4 regions of the Mycolicibacterium phocaicum genome follow, and region 3 is predicted to be linked to each of the others. Evidence: predicted binding sites of a transcription regulator. Region 3 holds the regulator's gene; each other region holds the start of a gene.
The links. Region 3 encodes LexA, which represses DNA repair genes until DNA is damaged. Its sites were predicted from a motif close to CGAACANNTGTTCG; they were not measured.
Positions count from the first base shown of each region.

Region 1: G6N46_RS02505 (HNH endonuclease signature motif containing protein) is a predicted target of LexA. The motif match lies at 2,276-2,289, and genes of this name have one in related genera.
Region 2: G6N46_RS12120 (DUF222 domain-containing protein) is a predicted target of LexA. The motif match lies at 3,084-3,097, and genes of this name have one in related genera.
Region 4: G6N46_RS27765 (HNH endonuclease signature motif containing protein) is a predicted target of LexA. The motif match lies at 1,579-1,592, and genes of this name have one in related genera.

Region 1 is NZ_AP022616.1:516,979-522,354, reverse strand. Features, by position in the region: gene G6N46_RS02515 (Rv0313 family protein) at 1-24, shown strand, start outside; gene G6N46_RS02510 (hypothetical protein) at 119-541, shown strand; gene G6N46_RS02505 (HNH endonuclease signature motif containing protein) at 868-2,271, opposite strand; gene G6N46_RS02500 (SRPBCC family protein) at 2,438-2,899, opposite strand; gene G6N46_RS02495 (NlpC/P60 family protein) at 3,251-3,820, shown strand; gene G6N46_RS02490 (ATP-binding cassette domain-containing protein) at 3,886-5,376, opposite strand, start outside.
Region 2 is NZ_AP022616.1:2,533,942-2,539,317, forward strand. Features, by position in the region: gene G6N46_RS12105 (Mrp/NBP35 family ATP-binding protein) at 1-899, shown strand, start outside; gene G6N46_RS12110 (beta-ketoacyl-ACP synthase III) at 929-1,933, shown strand; gene G6N46_RS12115 (acyl-ACP desaturase) at 1,935-2,846, opposite strand; gene G6N46_RS12120 (DUF222 domain-containing protein) at 3,101-4,021, shown strand; gene G6N46_RS28665 (hypothetical protein) at 4,026-4,235, shown strand; gene G6N46_RS12125 (hypothetical protein) at 4,207-4,437, shown strand; gene G6N46_RS28265 (2Fe-2S iron-sulfur cluster-binding protein) at 4,434-4,706, opposite strand; partial or broken gene G6N46_RS12135 (oxygenase MpaB family protein) at 4,706-5,376, opposite strand, start outside.
Region 3 is NZ_AP022616.1:1,262,069-1,267,444, reverse strand. Features, by position in the region: gene G6N46_RS06175 (acyl-CoA dehydrogenase family protein) at 1-193, shown strand, start outside; gene G6N46_RS06170 (LGFP repeat-containing protein) at 368-2,602, shown strand; gene lexA (transcriptional repressor LexA) at 2,669-3,358, opposite strand; gene G6N46_RS06160 (LysM peptidoglycan-binding domain-containing protein) at 3,609-4,082, shown strand; gene nrdR (transcriptional regulator NrdR) at 4,194-4,658, shown strand; gene G6N46_RS06150 (alpha/beta fold hydrolase) at 4,665-5,376, opposite strand, start outside.
Region 4 is NZ_AP022616.1:5,762,726-5,768,101, reverse strand. Features, by position in the region: gene G6N46_RS27780 (sulfite exporter TauE/SafE family protein) at 1-438, shown strand, start outside; gene G6N46_RS27775 (DoxX family protein) at 442-792, opposite strand; gene G6N46_RS27770 (TetR/AcrR family transcriptional regulator) at 798-1,415, opposite strand; gene G6N46_RS27765 (HNH endonuclease signature motif containing protein) at 1,597-3,003, shown strand; gene G6N46_RS27760 (cutinase family protein) at 3,312-4,124, shown strand; gene G6N46_RS27755 (hypothetical protein) at 4,128-4,877, opposite strand; gene G6N46_RS28900 (hypothetical protein) at 4,994-5,320, shown strand; partial or broken gene G6N46_RS27745 (amino acid permease) at 5,349-5,376, shown strand, end outside.

The sequences.
Region 1 (5,376 bases), 750 kb from region 3:
ACGGCGCGGCACGAACCCTACTGATATTGACCTGCCGACAATATCCCCGGCGACGCGGCTGACACGCTACGCTTTGCCACATTGTCGTGTGGCAGTAGTGCGAGGGGAGATGACCAGGATGTTTCGGGTACTGACGGTGGCCGCAGCGATCGCCGGAACCGCCATCGGGCTGGCTCCGTTCGCGAGCGCCGATCCGGCACTGGGCGGCAGTGACGATCCCGGCCGCTACCCCACCGACGTCCCCGGCATGAACTACCAGGCGGTCAACGGCGCGCCGTGCGACAACCACGACATCTTCATCTTCGGCCGCGGTCCCGGCGGCGCATCGATGGCCTGCCACTGGATTCCCAACCAGTGGCCGCCGGTCGACACCGGATTCTGGGGCTACTCCTATGCAATCCAGGGCGTGAAGGACATCGGGTCTCCGTGCCCCGGCCCGCAGACCGCAGCCCAGGCTCCTGACGGTCGCCCACTGCTGTGCCTCGGCCCGCAGGGCTGGCAGCCCGGTTTCAAGACCGGTGACGGCTTCTTCCCGAGCTGACCGCCTCCGGGCCTGACCACCTCCGGGCCTGACCGGTTCGGCGCCTGACCACCGCCCGACCGGAGCGGCACCTGACCACGCCACCCGGCCTGATCACCACACCGCACACTCAGCGCTGGTGACGTGCGTCGGCTTCCTACCTCTGGCAGTAATGCGTAGCCAATTCGGCTGCAACGCAACATTTTCGCCTCTCGTGGTTGTCGTCATCCGCTGGTAGTCGGTGGCGCCGCGCAGCGTGTTGCCGCAGTCCCGCGGCTCACGCGACGGGACCGCCCGCCCCTGCCAAGACGCGCGCAGGCCCGGCGCGACCAGCTCAGCGCGCCGTATCACCTTGCGGGACTGTCACTTTCGCCGCCCTCGTCGCCACTCTCAGCCGGGTAGAGCTTCGGGTGGTGATACTGATTCGTCCTGGGTTGGCCGACGTCGAGCAGTGGTGGTGGGGTCCAGTGGGTGCGGCCGTCGGGGCCCATGGTGGTGCTCCAGCCGCCGGTGTCGACCAGGCGGTTGTCGCGGCCGCAGGCCAGGGTCATGGTGTCGACGTTGGTCAGGCCGTCATCGCGCCAGTTGGTGAGGTGGTGAGCCTGGGAGCGCGAGGCCGGGGCGGTGCAGTTCGGGCGGGTGCAGCCGTGGTCCCGGCCGAACAGTGCGAGGCGTTGGGCGGTGCTGGCCGTGCGGGCCGCCCGGCCCAGATAGAGCGGCTGGCCGGTGTGCTCATCGAACACCGCCAGGTAGTTGTCCGACCCTTGGGCCGCCATCCGGATCAAATCCCTGATCGGAAGCTTGGTGCCGGTGTGCGTGAGCGCCATCCCGGCACGCTTCTCCAGGTCGGTGACGGTGCAGTTGGCGACCACCGCGACCGGGAACCCGTTGTGCACCCCCGAGGTCCCGGTGGCGAGCATCATCCGGCCCACGAACGTGAAGGCGTCGTACTGGCGCTGCGCGAGGGTGCGGGTATCCGCATCGATCTGCTCTTGGGTCGGGGTACCCGAGTAGCAGGGGTGTGGGTCGGCGGGGTTGCACATGCCCGGGGCGGCGTACTTGTCGAACAACACCTCCCAGTAGGCCCGCCCTTCGGGGTCGAGTTGGGCGGTGACGTCGGTGCGCCCGTCGGGCCGCTGCTTACCCATGACAAACGAGCGTTTCGGGTCGGGCTCGTTGTCGTGGGGTTCGGGCCCGTCCTGATCCAGCCGGTATAACAAGTCCGCCGCGGCGCGGCGCAGGTCTTCGGGGGTTTTTACCCGAGCGTCGGCCACCAGATCCGCCTCACACTGGGCGACGGTGATCGGGTCGGCCGCCCACAGCGGCAGCTTGCCGAAGAACCAGGTGATCACCGCGACGTGCTCGGCATTGATCGCACCGTCAGCCAGGGCGGCGGCGACCAGTTCCCACACCGGACCGAGCGGCTCCCCGGTGATGGCCGAGCGCGGGCCCAAATTGTCCGTGTCGCGGACCCGGCGGCGGGCTTCCTCCCGGCTGATCCGCAACCGCACATGGAGCACCTCCGGCCAATCCTTGGCCCCGATGTCCTTGGCGGTGGCTTGGGTTTGGGCGGCGGCCAGGATCTGGTGATCGACGGCCTCGGCCGCACACTTAAGGGTTTCGCGGCGGGACTGCAACTCCAACAATGTCCGCACATCCAGGCCGGTGTAGTCCAGGGCTGCGAGCCGGGCCTGCGCAGCTTCGTAGGCGGCGTACGCCTCCTCGACGGCGGCTGGATCGGTCATTCCCATACATCGAACACTAGTTCGAAGGTACGACAAGAAATGGCCTGGAATGTGACGCTAGTTACCCACTGTGACCAGTGCAAACAAAGTGACCAAAGTTTTTCGCGTAGCCCGTGTGCGCTGCTGCCGATGCGCCGCCGGCGACACCTGAACAACCGTCATCCCAGCCCGATCAGGTCGAACCTGACTCGAAATGGTGCCGAATGGCCGCCAGCATCGCCGCGTGCGCTTTCTCCGCCTGCGCAGCAGTAAAGGCAATGAGCGGCCGCGGCGCTTCTATATGTACTGCCTCGGTGACGGCGGTCCCGGCGCCGGCGGGTGCGAACGTGACAGTGCCAACGAGCCGCACACGCGGAAATTGGCGCGCCTCGGTGTGCACGACGCCGTCGGGCGCGATCAGCACCGTGGCGCGATAGGTCACGCCCATCCTGAACGGGCCGAGTGAGATGCGGTCGCGAACCCGGTACTCCCGGCAGCGGCCCTGCGCGTCCTGCCGATCGGCCAGACAATCCACCGCCACGACGAGTGGATGGACCAGCTTCATGTTCGCCAGATCTGTATAGAAGGTGCGGACGTCGTCCGGTGCCGCCGGCACCTCTTCCCTCAGCTCGAACCGGGACCGCGACAGCCACATCGAACCACCGTAACTTGACCGTTTCAGATGGTCAGACGGTGTCGGTCGAATCGGCGGCATGACCTGCCGGAGCGCAGGCCGAAATCGGCGCCAAAACCGCGCAAACGCCGCGCAGGGGCGTTTTGGAATTAGCTGGTCACGACCTCGCAACGACCGTCACGACCTTGCATTTGCGCAAAAGCTGTGTATGGCAGTATGTTTTGTGCATTCACCTGCGAATACTCGAAATCGCCTCTGCCCCAACATGATGCGAATAAACCGGGGTGTAACGCACACCACAGGATTCGCGAAACGTGATGGCAGCCACAGTATTTTGACCGTCGCGATTTTCCGTTGCTAGCGTTCGTCGTCATGTTTGCTATTGCGACCGCATCGCTGCTGGCTTTGGTCAACCAGGTTTCGGGTACGCCGTACATCTCCGGTGGAGACACGGCACGCGGCACCGACTGCTCCGGACTGGCCTCCTGGGTGGCCAACGCGGCCACCGGCCGTCCCGTCTACGGCAACCGGTTCAACACCGGCAACGAAGAGGCCGCACTGCGGGCCCGTGGCTTCCTGCCCGGCACCGCCCCCGGCGCCCTGAACATCGGCTGGAACGGCGGCCACACGGCCGTGACGCTGCCGGACGGCACCCCGGTGTCGAGTGGTGAGGGCGGCGGCGTCCGCGTCGGTGGCGGCGGCGCCTTCCAGCGCCAGTTCACCCACCACATGCACCTGCCCATGGCGCCTGGTGAGGACATCCCCGCCGATCTGCCCCTGGACGGCCCTCTGGACGCACCGCTGGCGCCTCCGGCCGGTCCGGCCGACCTCCCGGCCCCGGAGATCATCGAAGCCGCCAATTTTGCGCCCGCCCCCGAGGCCCCGGCGCCGGCTCCCGAGGCTCCCGCTCCGGCCCCTGAGGGCCCGGAGATGCCCGTCTGACCGTTCTACGACCCCTCTGTTTCACAGTCAGGGCTGCGACCGATCACCGGCCGCAGCCCTGACTGCTATTTGACGTAGTCGGCCAGGTGCGATCCGGTCAGCGTCTTGCCGGCCGCGACCAGATCTGCCGGCGAACCCTCGAAGATCACCCGGCCGCCGTCGTGACCTGCGCCGGGACCCAGGTCGATGATCCAGTCGGCGTGCGCCATGACGGCCTGGTGATGTTCGATGACGATGACAGATTTGCCGCCATCGACCATCCGATCCAACAACGCCAGCAGCTGCTCGACATCGGCCAGGTGCAGGCCGGTGGTCGGCTCGTCCAGGATGTAGACGTCGCCCTTCTCCCCCATCTGCGCGGCGAGCTTGAGTCGTTGCCGCTCGCCGCCGGACAACGTCGTCAGTGGCTGTCCGAGGGTGAGGTAGCCAAGCCCGACGTCGACCATCCGGGCGAGGATTTTCTGGGCGGCCGGCACGTTTGCGTCACCGCCCGAGAAGAACTGCTCCGCATCGGCGACGGGCATGGCCAGCACTTCGGCGATGTTCTGCCCGCCGAGGGTGTATTCGAGCACCGACGCGCCGAACCGCCGGCCTTCGCACTCTTCGCAGCGCGACTCCACGGTGGCCATCACCCCCAGATCGGTGTAGATGACGCCGGCGCCGTTGCACGCCGGGCAGGCGCCTTCCGAATTCGAGCTGAACAGTGCGGGTTTGACGTCATTGGCCTTCGCGAACGCCTTGCGGATGTGGTCGAGCAGTCCGGTGTAGGTGGCCGGGTTGCTCCGTCGCGATCCCCGGATCGGCGCCTGATCGATGGTGACGACGCCGTCGCGCCCGGCCACCGAACCGTCGATCAGGGAGCTCTTGCCCGAGCCTGCCACGCCCGTGATCACGGCGAGCACGCCGAGCGGGATGTCCACGTCGGCGTTCTGCAGATTGTTGGTATCGGCACCGCGAATCTCCAACGCGCCGTTGGCCTCTCGCACCGAATCCTTCAGCGCCGCCCGGTCATCGAGGTGCCGGCCGGTGATGCTGCCGCTGCCGCGCAGCCCCTTCACCGTGCCTTCGTACACCACCTGGCCACCGCCCGAGCCCGCCTCGGGGCCGAGGTCGACGACGTGGTCGGCCATCGCGATCACTTCCGGCTTGTGTTCGACGACCAGTACGGTGTTTCCCTTGTCCCGCAACTGGATCAGCAGTTCGTTCATGCGGGTGATGTCGTGCGGATGCAGGCCGATGGTCGGCTCGTCGAACACGTAGGTGACGTCCGTCAGCGCCGAGCCGAGATGACGAATCATCTTGACCCGCTGCGCCTCTCCGCCGGACAGGGTCCCGGCGGGCCGCGCCAGCGACAGATAGCCCAGCCCGATTCCGACGAACGAATCGAGCGTGTGCCGCAACGTCGCCAACAGCGGCGCCACGCCGGCGCCGAGGCGCTTGTCGTCGGCCAGCACGCCGACCCAATCGGCCAGGTCGGTGATCTGCATGGCGCAAGCCTCAGCGATGTTGACGCCCTTGATCTTTGACGAGCGTGCCAGCTCCGACAGCCGGGTGCC
Region 2 (5,376 bases), 1.3 Mb from region 3:
CCCTCGACGTGATGAACGACGAGCAGCGCGCCGAGTTGCGCAAGCTGCTGCGCGGTGACGACAAGGAACCGGTCATCCCCTTCGCCCAGCCCGGCTCGCTGACCCGGGTGTACGCGGTGGCGTCGGGCAAGGGTGGCGTCGGCAAGTCCAGCGTGACGGTGAACCTGGCGGCCGCGCTGGCCGCCAAGGGCCTGTCGGTCGGCCTGCTCGACGCCGACATCTACGGCCACTCGGTGCCCCGGATGATGGGTGTGCAGGATCGCCCCACCCAGGTGGATTCGATGATCCTGCCGCCGGTTTCGCACGATGTGAAGGTCATCTCCATCGCGATGTTCACCCAGGGCAACACCCCGGTGGTGTGGCGCGGGCCGATGCTGCACCGGGCGCTGCAGCAGTTCCTGGCCGACGTGTACTGGGGTGACCTCGATGTTCTGCTGCTCGACCTGCCGCCCGGCACGGGCGACATCGCCATCTCGGTGGCGCAGTTGATCCCCGGCGCCGAAATCCTCGTCGTCACCACACCGCAGATGGCTGCTGCCGAGGTCGCCGAGCGCGCCGGCGCCATCGCGGTCCAGACCCGTCAGCGCATCGTCGGCGTGGTCGAGAACATGTCCGGACTGACCCTGCCCGACGGCACCACCATGCAGCTGTTCGGCGAGGGCGGCGGCGCGCAGGTCGCCGAAAGCCTCACGCGCACAGTCGGTGCCGAGGTTCCGCTGTTGGGTCAGGTCCCGCTGGACCCGCAGCTCGTGAGCGCCGGCGACACCGGTGTGCCCCTGGTGCTGTCCGGACCGGACACCGCAGCCGGCGCCGCACTGCGCGGCATCGCCGACAAACTGTCCAGCCGCAAGCGCGGACTGGCCGGGATGTCGCTCGGGCTCGACCCGGCCGGGCGCTGACCCCTCCCTCGTCCGACAGGAAACCTCAAGTGACACATATCCATACGCGCAGCGGCGCACAGAACGTCGGCCTGCTGAGCGTGGCGGCCTACCGCCCGGGCCGCGTTGTCACGAACGACGAGATCTGTCAGACCATCGAGTCGTCGGACGAGTGGATCTACTCCCGCACCGGTATCAAGAACCGGCGCTTCGCCGGTCCCGACGAGTCTGCGGTCACGATGGCGTGCGAGGCCGGACGCCGGGCCTGCGCCGCCGCCGAGCTGTCGGGCTCGGACATCGACGCCGTCATCGTGGCCACCAGCACCAACTTCCGCAACACCCCGCCGTGCGGACCGCAGGTCGCCACGGAGATTGGCGCACAGGGCATTCCGGCGTTCGACATCGCCGCGGGCTGCGCGGGATTCGGCTACTCACTGGGCGTGGCCGCCGACATGATCCGGTCCGGTAGCGCGGGGCGAATCCTCGTGGTGGGCTCGGAGAAGCTGTCCGACGCCATCGACATGACCGATCGCAGCAATGCCTTCATCTTCGCCGACGGCGCCGCCGCGGTGGTCGTCGGACCGACCGAGGAGCAGGGCATCGGACCCACCGTCGCCGGGAGCGACGGCGAACAGTCCAGTGCCATCGTGCAGGACCTCAGCTGGATCGACTACACCGAGAACCCTTCCGGACCAAGGCCTTTCCTGCGCATGGAGGGTCAGACCGTGTTCCGCTGGGCAGCCTTCCAGATGGTCGACGTCGGCAAGCGCGCCATCGCGGCCGCGGGCCTGACGGTCGACGACATCGACGTGTTCATCCCCCACCAGGCCAACGGCCGGATCAACGAGTTGCTCACCAAGGGACTCGGACTCAGCCCGGAAACGGTTGTCGCCCAGGACATCCAGGACGCCGGCAACACTTCGGCCGCCTCGATTCCACTGGCGATGTACACCCTGCTGGACACCGGCGAGGCAAAGCCGGGCAGCGTCGCGCTACTGCTGGGGTACGGCGCAGGCCTGGCCTACGCCGCCCAGGTGATCCGGCTCCCCGGCTGAGTCATCCACCCACCGCGGCCAGCTTGCGCTTCTCCTCGTAGAACCGCGCCCGCTCGTCGAGCATCGCGAGGAACCCGACCAGTTCCTCACGCGCCTTCTCACCACGCGGCCCGAAGTCATTGCGCTCGAAGATGTTCCAGAAGCGCAGCACCGGCACCAGCACATCGTCGTGGTGGATGCGCAGATCGTAGATACCGGCCTTGGCGATGGTGAGCGCATTCTTCGCGAAGTCGGCCATACCCAGGCCCGGCATCGCGAAGTTGACGACTTCATCGCGGATGGCAACCATCGCGTCGTCCGGCGCGATGTCCAGGGCGGCATTCATCAGGTTGCGGTAGAAGACCATGTGCAGGTTCTCGTCAGCCGCGATGCGCGCCAGCAGCTGGTCGGCCAGCGGGCAACCCGAGGCCCGGCCGGTGTTGCGGTGCGAGACGCGCGTGGCCAGTTCCTGGAACGACACATAGGCCAGCACCGACAGCGCGCTGCGCTCTCCGGCGTCGTAGCCGGCGACGGTGTGCTCCATGCGAAGCCGTTCCAGGGCAACGGGATCGACGCCGCGAGTGACCACCAGGTAGTCCCGCAGCGCGATGCTGTGGCGACCTTCCTCGGCCGTCCACTGCCCGATCCAGGTGCCCCAGGCGCCGTCCCGGGAGAAGCGGGTGGCGATCTCGCGGTGATATGACGGCAGGTTGTCCTCGGTCAGCAGGTTGACGGTCAGGGCCGTCTTGGCGACCGGGTCCAGCGGCGAGTCCTCCGGCCGCCAGTCCTCGCCACCGAGGAACGCGAAGTCCCGCCCGCGGCTCCACGGCACGTAGTCGTGCGGGAACCATTCCTTCGCCATCTTGAGGTGCCGGTCGAGGTTCTGCGCGACGACGGGCTCCAGCTCGTACAGCACAGCTGCCTGGGTATCCATGGGTCAATCCCTTCATCGGTGGTCGGCGTCAGATCGTGAGCCTCACAAACCTACGGTACCGTAACCTACGGTACCGTAGGTTAGCGCTGGGTAGCCGGATCGTGACGAACCTGGACCGCGCGAGCCCGCCGCGGGAGCATGGCAGGCGACTCTTTCCGAAAAACTTTGGTCACTTTGTTTGCGCTGGTCACATTGGGTAACTAGGGCCACATTCGCCGCAGCTTCTTGTCGGTGCTTCGAACTATTGTTCGAATATGGACATCGCCGGCAGCGCTCTCATCGAGGAGGCGTACGCCGACCTCGACGCTGACGCCGCCCGGGTCGCGGAGCTCGATTACAGCGGGTTGAGTGTGCCGGAGTTGTTGGCGTTGCAGTCCCGGCGTGAACGTCTGAAGTGCGCTGCCGAGGCGGTCGATCACCGCATCCTGGCCGCTCTGGTCGCACAAACCGGCCCGAAAGACATCGGCGCGAAAAACTGGCCCGACGTCCTGCGGATCCGCCTGCACATCTCCGGCAAGGAAGCCCGCCGCCGGGTCCGGGACATGGAACACCTCGGCACGCGGGTCGGGTTGACCGGTGAGCCGTTGCCGCCCCGACGGCAGGAGGCGGCGCGGGCGCAAGCCGCGGGAGCGATCAACCCCGAACACGTCGAAGTCATCGGCAATTTCATGGCGAACCTGCCGGGCTGGGTCGATCCGGTGACTACCACTCAGAGTGAGCAGACGCTGGTGGCCCGGGCGCGACACCAGACCCCCGAGGAACTGCGGGCCGCGGCCAACAAACTGCTCTACGAACTCGACCAGGACGGCCCCGAACCCGACGACACCGAACGCGACCGCACACGGGGCATCACCCACGGTCGGCAACGATCCGATGGCACCAGCGAGGTGTCCGGCACGATGACCCCCGAAGCTCGGGCGTATTGGGATGCGATCTACGACAAGTACGCCGCGCCGGGGATGTGCAACCCGGCTGATGAGACGCCCTGCTACTCGGGGACACCGACCGCCGAGCAGATCGCCAATGACACCCGCACAGCCCATGCGCAGATGTGGGTGGCGCATGGGGGACGGGGTGGTGCACCTGCACTGTCACCATGCACGCACCCGGCCAAGCTCGCGCAGCCAGGCCCATCACATCACCAACTGGCGCGAGGACGGCCTGACCAATGTTGACACCATGACCCTGGCCTGCGGCTGTGATAACCGGCTGGTCGACACCGGCGGCTGGAGCACCACCATGGGCCCCGACGGCCGCACCCACTGGACCCCACCACCCCTACTCGATGTCGGCCAACCCCGAACCAACCAATACCACCACCCCACGCTCTACCCACCCGAGCGCGGAGACGCCGACGACGATGGCGAAACCGACAGTCCCGCAAGGTGATACGGCGCCAACGGCGCCGGAACGCCACGTCGACCAACCGCGGCGGCGGTACCGCGCGCGCCGCTACAAATCACCCGTTGACGAGGTGGTGAAGCTGCCCGCGCAAGCTGCCGGCGCGGGCGACGAATACGACGCTCTCCGGCCCGCGGCGCCGACCAAACCCGCCCAGAGCTCCGAGCTGGAGACCGAGGCGGCAGGCTAGAGATCGAGCACGATGTCCGCCCCGCCCACGGCCCGGGAGACGCACGGCATCATGAACCGACCCGCGGCCCGCTCCTCGTCGCTGAGAAAGCTGTCGCGATGGTCGATGTCGCCGGACAGGACCCGCGTCTGGCATGTGCCGCACAAACCGTTGTGGCACATGGAGTCCACTCGGACTCCGGCGGCGAGCAGTGCCTCCAAGACCGATTCGTCCTGCGCCACATGGATGGTTCTGCCCGTGCGACACAGGACGACGTCGAACGCCTCCACTAGCTCGCGGCAGCCTGGTGCGGCACCGGGCAACCCCCGCTCGCGGTCTCGTTGTGGTGGTCGTAGGGAGTACCGTGAATTCCCTTGCGGGCCGCCACGAATCGGGCGACTGCCAGCATCGAGCCCCACAGCGCAAGGTCGCTTTCGCGGGCGGCGGCTCGCGCCGTTGCGCCGGGGACACGGTCGAGCAGCCGCCGCAATCCCACATTGACGTTGACCAGTACCTTCGAAACTCCCATCCAGGGCCTGAGGTTGACGCCCGCCAGGCTCGTGCCACGCACCATCGCGTGGGCGAGATCGTCACCGCCGTAGTAGGCCAGCAGCCCGAGCAGTGGTGTAGCCAAGGCGCGCTTGATCGTTCCGGCCGCGCTCTGCCCGTCGATGGCGGCGCCGACCATGGTGTCCGTCCACTCCGACGGGCCACCGGCATACGCCACTGTGAAGTCCATGGCTTCGATGGCTTCGGCGGTATTCCTCGGGATGAGTTCCTCCGCCACCCCGAAGACGTGGGCGATGTAGGCCCAATACATCAGCGCCGCATCGAGATCCGCGCTGCTGCAGGGTGCGGCCGTGCGCATGATCGACAAGCAGAGGCTGCAGGCCGAAACTGATCGCCGCGTTCATCATCATCGCATTGGAGATCGGGTTGCCGTGATGGGCGAACTGTTCG
Region 3 (5,376 bases):
GGCGATGGCCAAATGGTATTCCACAGAGGCGCAGGTTCGCCTGGTCGACCGGTGTCTGCAGCTGCACGGCGGCTACGGCTATATGCGCGAATATCCCATTGCGCGGGCATTCCTGGACTCGCGCATCCAGACCATCTACGGCGGGACCACCGAGATCATGAAGGAGATCATCGGCCGCGGATTGGGCGTTTAACTAATTGCCGCGCGAATTTATTCGCATATCGAAGCGCGACACACTGGTGCGTCACCGCCCGATATCCCGCACGATGGGCATGAACTGAAGCAAAGTTGACAGAATCTCTCAATCAAGAGAGTTTGTCTGACGGAATTTTGTATCCGGAGTTTTGCCGACCGCGGGAGGAATTCGATGACCGGGCTGCGAACCCGTGGCGGATGGGCTGGTGTCGGGGCCCTTTCTGTCGCGGTGGCATTGCTCATGGCTCCGACGGCATACGCGACACCGGAAAGCGACGCCGACGCGGCGATATCCCACACGTGGGATGCCGCGGGCGGTGACACGGGTGAGCTGGGTGCCAAGGACGGTGACGTCTACCAGGTCGGCGCGGGCTTTGCGCAGAACTTCGCGGGCGGCAAGATCTATTTCAGCGAGGGCACCGGCGCCCATCTCATTTACGGCGCGATCCTCGACAAGTACCAGGCCTTGGGCGGCGCCGCGGACAGCGATCTCGGCTTCCCGACCATCGACGAGGGCGCGGGCAAGGCCACTGACAGCCGCAACAGCACCTTCAGTGCCGCTGACAAGCCGGTCATCTTCTGGACGCCCGACAACGGCGCCTGGGTGGTGCGCGGCGCCATCAACGCCGCCTGGGACAAGCTCGGCGGGTCGGCCGGCACCCTCGGCGTACCCACGGCCGACGAGTCCTGGAAGGGCGACGTCGTCACCCAGCCCTTCACCGGCGGTGAGGTGAGCTGGAACGCCAAGACCAAGGCGTTCACCACCACGCCGGCCGACCTGGCCGGCCAGCTGACCGGCCTCGACGTGCCGGGCGACGCGACGACGGCCATCGCCGCCGCACGACGGGCAGCCGGCGGGCCGCAGGGCACCCTCGGAGACGAGCAGGGTGCCCAGTACAAGGTCGGCGACGGCGTGGCACAGAACTTCGCCGGCGGCACCATCTTCTATTCACCGGCGACCGGTGCGCACGCGATCACCGGCGACGTACTGGCCAAATACCGCGCGGCCGGCGGCCCGCAGGGCGATCTCGGATTCCCGGCGAGCAACGAGACCGACGGCGGCATCTCGCCCACGAGCCGCATCGCCACGTTCGCCGCCGCCGACAACCCGGCGATCTTCTGGACGCCCGAGCACGGCGCGTTCGTCGTCCGCGGCGCGATGAACGCGGCGTGGGACAAGCTCGGTGGCGCGACCGGCAAGCTCGGCGCGCCGACCGCCGATCAGACCGTCAGCGGCGACGTCGTCAGCCAGAAGTTCACGGGCGGTTCGATCTCGTGGAACAAGTCCAGCCGTGCGTTCAGCACCGAGCCGGCAGAACTGGCGTCGCAGTTGGGCGGCCTGCAGGTACCCAGTGTCGATCTGCCGGGCGGGGTGACCTCGCAGTCCGACGAGGCCGGCAAGTGGTACCAGTTCCACTGGTGGTGGTTGCTGGCGATCATCCCGCTGCTGCTCGTCGTGGTCGGCATCGTGATCGCGTCGCTGCTGCGGCGCCGGCGGCACGCCGGACCGGACGCCGTCGACGATCAGGACGCGTACGACTACGACGACCACGAGCTCGGCGACGGGGAGTACGGCGACCCGCAGTATGCGGACGGCGGTGTCGACAGTGAGTACGGCGACGAGTTCGCGGCCGAGGACCAGCAGTTCGACGGCCCGCACGGCGGGCCCGCGTTCCAGAGCAACCCGGACGTCATCGACACCGCGCCGACGGTGTACCCCGATTTCACGGCCGAGCAGCCCGCCGACGAGCCCGCCGACGGTGAGGCGGACGCCGATGCCGATGCCGAGGCGCAAGCCGAGCTCGACGCCGAGCCGGTCGACGCGGCCGAACCCTACGAGCCTGAGCCGCAGGCGAGCGGCGACGACGGCGACCGCGAACCCGCCGACGAACCGACGGCCTCGGTGCAACTCCCGGATGCGTTGCGTCGTGGTGGCGCGGCGGCGGGCCTGACCGCGGCCGGGTTGGCGGGCTTCGCCGGACTTCGGCCCCGGGACCCCGCCGACCGTGTCTGGGCTGCGCCGGCCGAGGACCAGGAGACCGAGGACCAGGCTGACGAGCGTGCGTCCGAGCCCGAGGAACAGGTGGCCGAGGCCGAGACGCCGGAGGTTTCGGAGGCGGAACCGGCAGCCGAGGCTCCTGTGGACGAGGCGCCTGCGGAGGACGCCGTCGCGGCCGGTCCGGCCAGCGGCCGGCACCATGCGCTGGGGGCCGAGGAACCCGAGACCGCGCAGATGTCGTTCCGCGTCGCGACCGGTGCGGAGCCGCCAGAGGGCTACGGCATCAAGGCCAATACCGAGTCGGGTTTGTACTGGGTGCCGGGATCTCCCGGGTATGACGAAGCGCCCGTCCAAATCTGGTTTGCCAGTGAGGAATTCGCGGTCACCAACGGGTTCATCCGCGGCTGACCGGAGTCATGACTGAGCCCCGCTGCGAGCGACTGCAGCGGGGCTCATCTCTAGGTCTGGCAGCCCTCAAATCTTGCGGATGACGGTCACGACCTTGCCGAGGACGACCGCGTCGTTGCCCGGGATCGGGTCGAACGCCGGGTTGTGCGGCATCAGCCACACCTGGCCCTTGGTGCGCTTGAAGGTCTTCACCGTGGCCTCACCGTCGATCATCGCTGCGACGATGTCCCCGTTGTCGGCCACGTTCTGCTGCCGCACGACGACCCAGTCGCCGTCGCAGATCGCGGCGTCGATCATCGACTCGCCGACCACCTTCAGAAGGAACAACGAGCCCTCACCCACGAGTTCGCGGGGGAGCGGGAAGACGTCTTCGACGGCCTCTTCGGCAAGGATCGGGCCGCCGGCGGCGATCCGGCCGAGCACCGGCACGAACGTCGGTTCGGGCAGCGCGTCCGAACCGGAGACATCGGTTGTGATGGTGGCGCCCGTCGAGTCGTCCGCACCGCGCACGTCCACGGCGCGCGGGCGGTTCGGGTCGCGGCGCAGGTAGCCCTTCTTCTCCAGCGTGCGCAGCTGGTGGGCCACCGACGAGGTCGAGGTGAGGCCGACGGCGTCGCCGATCTCCCGGATGCTGGGCGGATAGCCGCGGGTGGTGACCGAGGTGCGGATGACGTCGAGGATGGTCCGCTGGCGCTCGGTGAGGCTGCTGGACCGTCCGCCTGGCTGGGTGTCCGGGGTATCGGTGCTGTCGCTCATGCAGACGAATCTAGCCCAGTGCGGACGATTCATCAAACATGTGTTCGAGATCGGGCGGGTCGGCGTGTCGCGGACGGATCTCGTCGTGACGTCGTGAAAGGGGCGGCGGAGTCGGCGAACGGAACTTGTCGGTGGGTCGTCGTATCGTTCGCAACAGTTCGATCACATGTTCTACCTTTCGAACATTTGGGCGATATAGTCGAACACAAGAGCGATCGAACCTATGTACGAACTCCTGAGAGGAACCGACATGACCGTCATCACCCGCGAATACCCGACCGACGTCGTCGTCCGCACCGTGCCTCGGCGTGGAGATGTGAATCCGCACCGCCAGGCCCGGCTGCGGCCGGCTGGTTCCCGTCCTGCGGGCGCGGCCTTCCGCCACCGCGGTACGGGAGTACTGACCTCCCGGGCCTCGCACCGTCGCAACCCGATCACGCCGTTGACCACGGTGATGCTGGCTCTGGTCGCGGCCGGGATCACGGTGTGGCTGGGCCTGGTGGCGCAGTTCGGCGAAGCTGTCCAGCCGACATCGTCGGCGGCCTCGGTGCCCGCACAGCTCGCGGTGGTCCGGGTGCAGACCGGGGAGTCCATTCAGCAGGTCGCCCGGCGCGTGGCGCCCGACGCGCCCGTCAGCGCCGTCGTCGACCGCATCAAGGAGCTCAACAAGCTGCCGTCGGTGGCACTGAACGCCGGTCAGACGCTGATCGCGCCGGTCGGCTGAGGACAGCCCGTGCGCACCTCGATCGGCACGGCGCCCGGCCGCGTCCGAGCGGCACGGGTAGGCTCAAGACCGTTCGAAACGGTCGATTGTCGGTGCGGCGAAGGAGCGGTGATGCACTGTCCGTTCTGCCGGCATCCGAACTCGCGTGTGGTCGATTCACGGGAAGCTGATGAAGGGCAGGCGATTCGGCGTCGCCGGTCATGCCCGGAATGCGGCCGCCGGTTCACGACGGTGGAAACTGCGGTCGTCGCGGTGGTCAAACGCAGCGGCGTCACAGAACCGTTCAGCCGGGACAAGGTGATCAAGGGCGTGCGGCGCGCCTGCCAGGGTCGGCAGGTCGACGACGATGCCCTGAACCAGTTGGCACAGAAGGTCGAAGATGCGGTGCGGGCCACCGGATCTCCCGAAGTGCCGAGCCATGAGGTCGGGCTGGCGATCCTCGGCCCTTTGCGTGACCTCGATGAGGTCGCCTATCTGCGGTTCGCCTCCGTGTACCGCTCATTCTCGTCCGCTGAGGACTTCGAACGCGAAATCGAGGCGCTGCGCGCGCACCGCGGCGTGACGTCGTCGGGCTGACTGCCGCTAGGTCGCGCTGCGTTCGTCGGTCTCCATCGCGTCGAGCACCGCGAACTTCGTATCCTGCGGGGCGTCGATCGATTTCGCGGTGACGCCGGTCTGCAGTAGGCCGCGCAGGGCATCGCGGTCGTACACCGACGGCGCGGTGGTGTCGATGAACTCCTCGACGAGCTTCACGAACCGATCGGGATCGTCATGAAATGGGAAATGGCCCGAGTTGTCGAAGAACTCGAGCCGAGAACCTGGCATCGCGGCATGGGCCAGCTCGCCATGAGCAGCCGGGATGACGGCATCGTGGGTGCCCCAAACCAATTGCACCGGAATGGCTTCGGTCAAATAACATCGATCCAGCATCGTGACCACCTGGCCCCGCCAGTCGACCACCGCACGCAGGGTCCGGGCAAAGGCGGACGAGGCCTTGGGTTCGGGCAGGTCGTTGAGGATCCGCAGCATGTTCGGCAGGTCGTGACCCAGACCGGTCGACCCGAGCAGCGCGCCGCCGAGACGTCCGGCGAGCTGAAGCGCGGGCAGCACCAACGGGATTCGCAACAGCGCCAGCGCTTCGGTGCCCAATGGCAGGGCCGCGAGCCGCAGCGCGATGTTCACGTCGCGGGTGACGCCGCCGGCACCCACCAGCACCAGGCGATCGATCAATTGCGGGAATTGATAGGCGAATTGCATGGCCACGCCGCCGCCCAGCGAATGGCCGACGACCGTT
Region 4 (5,376 bases), 4.5 Mb from region 3:
ATCCTGCTGGCCGGCGCACTGGTCCTGGTGCAGCCCGTGTTGCGCCGCGCGCTCGATGCGCGCCGCGGCGCGCCGCGGTCCACCGACCATGCCGCGCCGCTGTACGCGGGCGTGTTCGGGTGTGCGGTGTACGGCGGCTATTTCGGTGCGGCGCAAGGCATCATCATGATGGCCCTGTTCGGATTGTTCGTGTCAGAAGATCTGCAGCGCCTCAACGGCGTGAAGAACATCTCTGTGGGATTGGTCAATTCGGTCGCGGCCATCATCTTCATCGTCGTCGGCCAGGTAGCGTGGCTACCGGCGCTGCTGCTGGCCGTCGGTTCGACCATCGGCGGCTACATCGGGGCGAAGATCGGACGCCGCCTGCCCCCCAACGCCTTACGCGCCTGCATCGTCGTGGTCAGTGTCATCGCGTTCACCGTCATGATGCTCCGGTAGCCGTCATATCACGTACGACAGCACGAAGACGCCGACCGAGAGTCCAAGCATGCCAAGGCAATTGAGCCAGAATTCCTGCTTGAGAAAATTCGCGCGGTAGTGCGCATAGGCCGCGCACAGGAAGTAGACGATCACGCCGGCGTTGGCCGCCACCCCGATGCCGGGATACTTCAGGCCGGCCAGCAGTCCCGCCACGGCGAGCAGCTTGACGACGATCAGCACCCACCACCAATCCTCCGGAAGACGCACTCCCTCAAGACATCCGCGGATGAATTGCGGCGGGCGGATCGACATCAAGGCATCACCGAAGAGCGCCGCCGCCAAGATCGCGGTGGGCCACCAGTAGTGCGGAATTCCGGTCACTGCTCATCTCCTTGTACTGAATCGTGGATGACGCAACGGACGACGTCGCGCAGCTGGTCTGGCACCGACGCGCCACCCGAGGCGTGGTTGCCACCGGTCATGACGATGCCGAGGTAGGCGAAGTAGACGACCCGGGCCGCGCGCTCCGCAGCAGCATCGGGCAGTCCGGCGCACGCCAGCACATTCCGCAGTTCGGCGACGAGTGCGACGGCGAGGTCGCGGAAGATCGCCGACTCATGGGTGCCGCGGACGATGATCGACGAGTACTGCCGAGACAACGCAGGATCCTCGACGAAGTACCGGAGAAACGGTGCGAGCAATCCGATCACGGCGTCGACCGCGCCCTCGGGGGTCAACGAATCCTGCGTTCCCCCGCCACTTTGACGGTCACGGTGCACGGCGCCGATCCACTCGTCGAACACCTCGATGAGCAACCCGTCCTTATCGCCGACCCCCATCACCGTGCCAGTGCTGACACCGGCATCGGTGGCGATCTGCCGGACGGTCGTCGCGGCGAAACCCTGTTGCCGGAAGAGCCGTTCGGCCGACGAGAGCACTTTCGCGCGAGTCTCATCGCGTGCCGCGGCTCTCGACTGAACGTGTTCAGTGAACATGTTCAAATGATGCAGTGCGGACATCTGAACGTCAAGTCGACCTCAGGCGACAGGCCCTGGCATACGACCTCGACGAGGCGGATCATCTGGCCGGGCAAACTATTTGACCTCATTGGTCACTTTCGGCACAGGCGTCCCAAACCGCGGTTTCTTGTCGGACCTTCGAACTAGTGTTCGATGCATGGGAATGACCGATCCAGCCGCCGTCGAGGAGGCCTACGCCGCCTACGAGGCTGCGCAGGCCGGGCTCGCAGCCCTGGACTACACCGGCCTGGATGTGCGGACATTGTTGGAGGTGCAGTCCCGCCGCGAAACCCTTAAGTGTGCGGCCGAGGCCGTCGATCACCAGATCCTGGCCGCCGCCCAAACCCAAGCCACCGCCAAAGAGATCGGGGCCAAGGATTGGCCCGAAGTCCTGCATGTGCGGTTGCGGATCAGCCGGGAGGAAGCCCGCCGCCGGGTCCGCGACACGGATAATTTGGGCCCGCGCTCGGCCATCACGGGCGAGCCGCTCGGTCCGGTGTGGGAACTGGTCGCCGCCGCCCTGGCTGACGGTGCGATCAATGCCGAGCACATCGCGGTGATCACCTGGTTCTTCGGCAAGCTGCCGCTGTGGGCGGCCGACCCGATCACCCTCGCCCAGTGTGAGGCGGATCTGGTGGCCGATGCGAGGGTCAAAACCCCCGAAGACCTCCGCAAATTCGCGGCGGACTTGTTGTATCGGCTGGATCAGGACGGGCCCGAACCCGACGACAACGAGCCCGACCCGAAACGCTCGTTCGTGATGGGTAAGCAGCGGCCCGACGGACGCACCGACGTCACCGCCCAACTCGACCCCGAAGGGCGGGCCTACTGGGAAGTGTTGTTCGACAAGTACGCCGCCCCCGGCATGTGCAACCCCGCCGACCCACACCCCTGCTACTCCGGCACACCCACTCAAGAGCAGATCGACGCGGATACCCGCACCCTCGCGCAGCGCCAGTACGACGCCTTCACGTTCGTGGGCCGGATGATGCTCGCCACCGGGACCTCGGGGGTGCACAACGGGTTCCCCGTCGCGGTGGTCGCCAACTGCACCGTCACCGACCTGGAGAAGCGTGCCGGGATGGCGCTCACGCACACCGGCACCAAGCTCCCGATCAGGGATTTGATCCGGATGGCGGCCCAGGGCTCGGACAACTACCTCGCCGTCTTCGACGAGCACACCGGCCAACCCCTGTATCTCGGCCGGGCAGCCCGCACCGCCAGCACCGCCCAACGCCTCGCACTGTTCGGGCGCGACCACGGCTGCACCCGACCCAACTGCACCGCCCCCGCCTCCCGCAGCCAGGCCCATCACCTCACCAACTGGCGCGATGACGGACTGACCAACATCGACACCATGACCCTGGCCTGCGGCCGCGACAACCGCCTCGTCGACACCGGCGGCTGGACCACCACCATGGGCCCCGACGGCCGCACCCACTGGACCCCACCACCACTGCTCGATGTCGGCCAACCCAGGACGAACCAGTATCACCACCCGACGCTCTACCCACCCAAGGGCGGAGATGGTGACGACGGTGAAAGCGACAGTCCCACAAGCTGACCCGGCACCCAACGACGCCGGAAGCCCACGCCGACCAACCACGGCGGCAGTACCGCACGCGCCGCGGACGCTGCCTGCACAGACGGATGCCGGCAAGCCTTGGCCCGCAACAGATACGGAACGCGATCGCCGAATTCGTCACCGCCGAAACGCAATAACGGACTTTTGGTATGTCACGATTTGAACGCGCCGAGCTCAGCTAACGCGCGGACGAGATGCCGATGTGTCAGCATGGACCGGTGAGGCCAAGCAAAAGCAAAAGCCGAATCAGAAGTCTGGTCGCAATCCTGGTGCTACCACCAGGATTGATGTCCGCAGCGCTCCCACTGGCAGCACATGCAGCCGACTGCCCCGACGCCCAGGTCGTCTTCGCCCGTGGTACCGACGAAGCGCCGGGACCTGGCGGGGTCGGGACGGCGTTCATCAATTCACTGCGTACCGCCATCAGCCCGAAAACCCTTGACGTATATGCGGTCGACTATCCCGCGACAACCGACTTCCCCACCGCCGTCGACGGAATCCGCGATGCCCGTAGGCAAATCGTGACGACCGCGGCAGCCTGTCCGCGGACCAAGATGGTGCTCGGCGGGTTCTCGCAGGGCGCCGCGGTTGCCGGCTTCGTCACCGCGGGCACCATTCCTGACGGAATCTCCGCCGCTGAGGTGCCGGCTCCCATGCCACCGGACGTGGCGGATCATGTTGCAGCAGTTGCCTTGTTCGGCAAGCCCTCCCCACGGTTCATGCGTGCCATCGGCTCCCCCTCGGTCACCGTCGGCCCGGTTTACCAGCCCAAGACCATCGATCTGTGCGCACCCAACGACCTCGTGTGCGACGCGCACGGGTCGAGCTTCGATGCCCACAACAGTTACGAGGACAGCGGATTGGTCACACAGGGTGTCAACTTCGCGGTGAGTCAACTGCAGGCCGGGTGGGCGGCCGACGCACTGGCGGGACCCGCGCCATGGTCATCGACGACGGTGCAGGCCGCCGATCAGGCCGGCCGCGGTCCCGCGCCTGCCGGGACTCGGCCGACCACCGCGGCGCCGGCCCACATGCCGGCAAGCGCGCCGTGGCTCCCAGGCCCGGAGCAGACCGCACAGGACACAGCGCCACCACAGTAGCGGTCAGCGGAACCGCACGCCCCGGCGCCGCACCCACCAGTCGGCAAACAGCGTCCCGGCGAGCCACACCACAACCGCGATACCTAGGTGCACAGCACTTTTCGTGTCGCGGCCGAGGACGGGCCCGAAGACGTGGGCGACGGCGTTCGGTAGCGACCGCCACAGTTCACGGTGTTCGACGCCGCCGACCGGGTCGGCGACGAAATACAAGGCGTACGGCAACGCCAGCGACGACAACCACAGTGCGATACGGCGCCGGTCACGACGCTGGCCCCACCGCTGCACCAGCGGAACTTCGGCAACCGGCAGCAATACCGACACCGCGTTGCCCACGCCCAGCCAGGACACGATCGGCACCGCGACATTCGGGATCGTCACGCCGAGCCGGGCCGGGGTTTCCAGCCAGACGGTGAGCACTGCTGCGGCCGCAAGCGTGGGAAGTCCGACAAGAATCAGCAGCGCCAGGTTCTTCTGCAGCAATATCCGCCAGGGCGCCGTAGCTGCGTCCAGACTCCGCTGGACCCGATCATGGTCGGCGCCAAGCACATTGGTCGTCGTGGTGTCGGCGAGGACGAAGGACGAGAAGTAGGTGCCGACGAGGATCACCCAGTCTTGATGATGCCGTCCCCCGGAGGTCAATGGCTCCACGGCGAGCCACAGCAGCGCGAGCACGACGTTGGCCGCCACGCCCAGCAGCCAGCTGCGCGGCGGGGTGAAGGCCCACCGCACTTCCGACCACACTGCCGGCAACATCGTCCATCTCCACCGTCAACGCCCCGTCCGCCGCGGAGCCCGTGCGACGATACCGGCAACAAACGTTGCGGTTCCTGTGAGCGCGGTGCCGCCGACACAGATCCGAATGGGGGCGCATGGCCGAACCGCACGGCACCGATCCCAGTGCCCAGATTCAGCTGATCGTCGACCTGCTGGCCCGATCGCTGAATCGCGCGGTGCTACTGGACGACACGGCGATGACGCCGATGACCTTCAGCCGCCAGCTCGGGACCGTCGACGACGTGCGGATGCACAGCCTCCTCGAGCGCACGACGAAACCCGAAGTCATTGCCGAACTTCGAGCCTTCGGAATCGACGACGCCGACCCGGGCGTCGCGATCCCACCGCTCCCCCGGTACGGCATGGTTGCGCGTTACTGCCCTGACAAATGCCGTCAGGGCAGCGCGAAGGAGACGACGTGAGTGGGACACCGGCCCTCAAGAAGGCCCTGAGTCAGCGCCAGCTGTCAATGATCGCG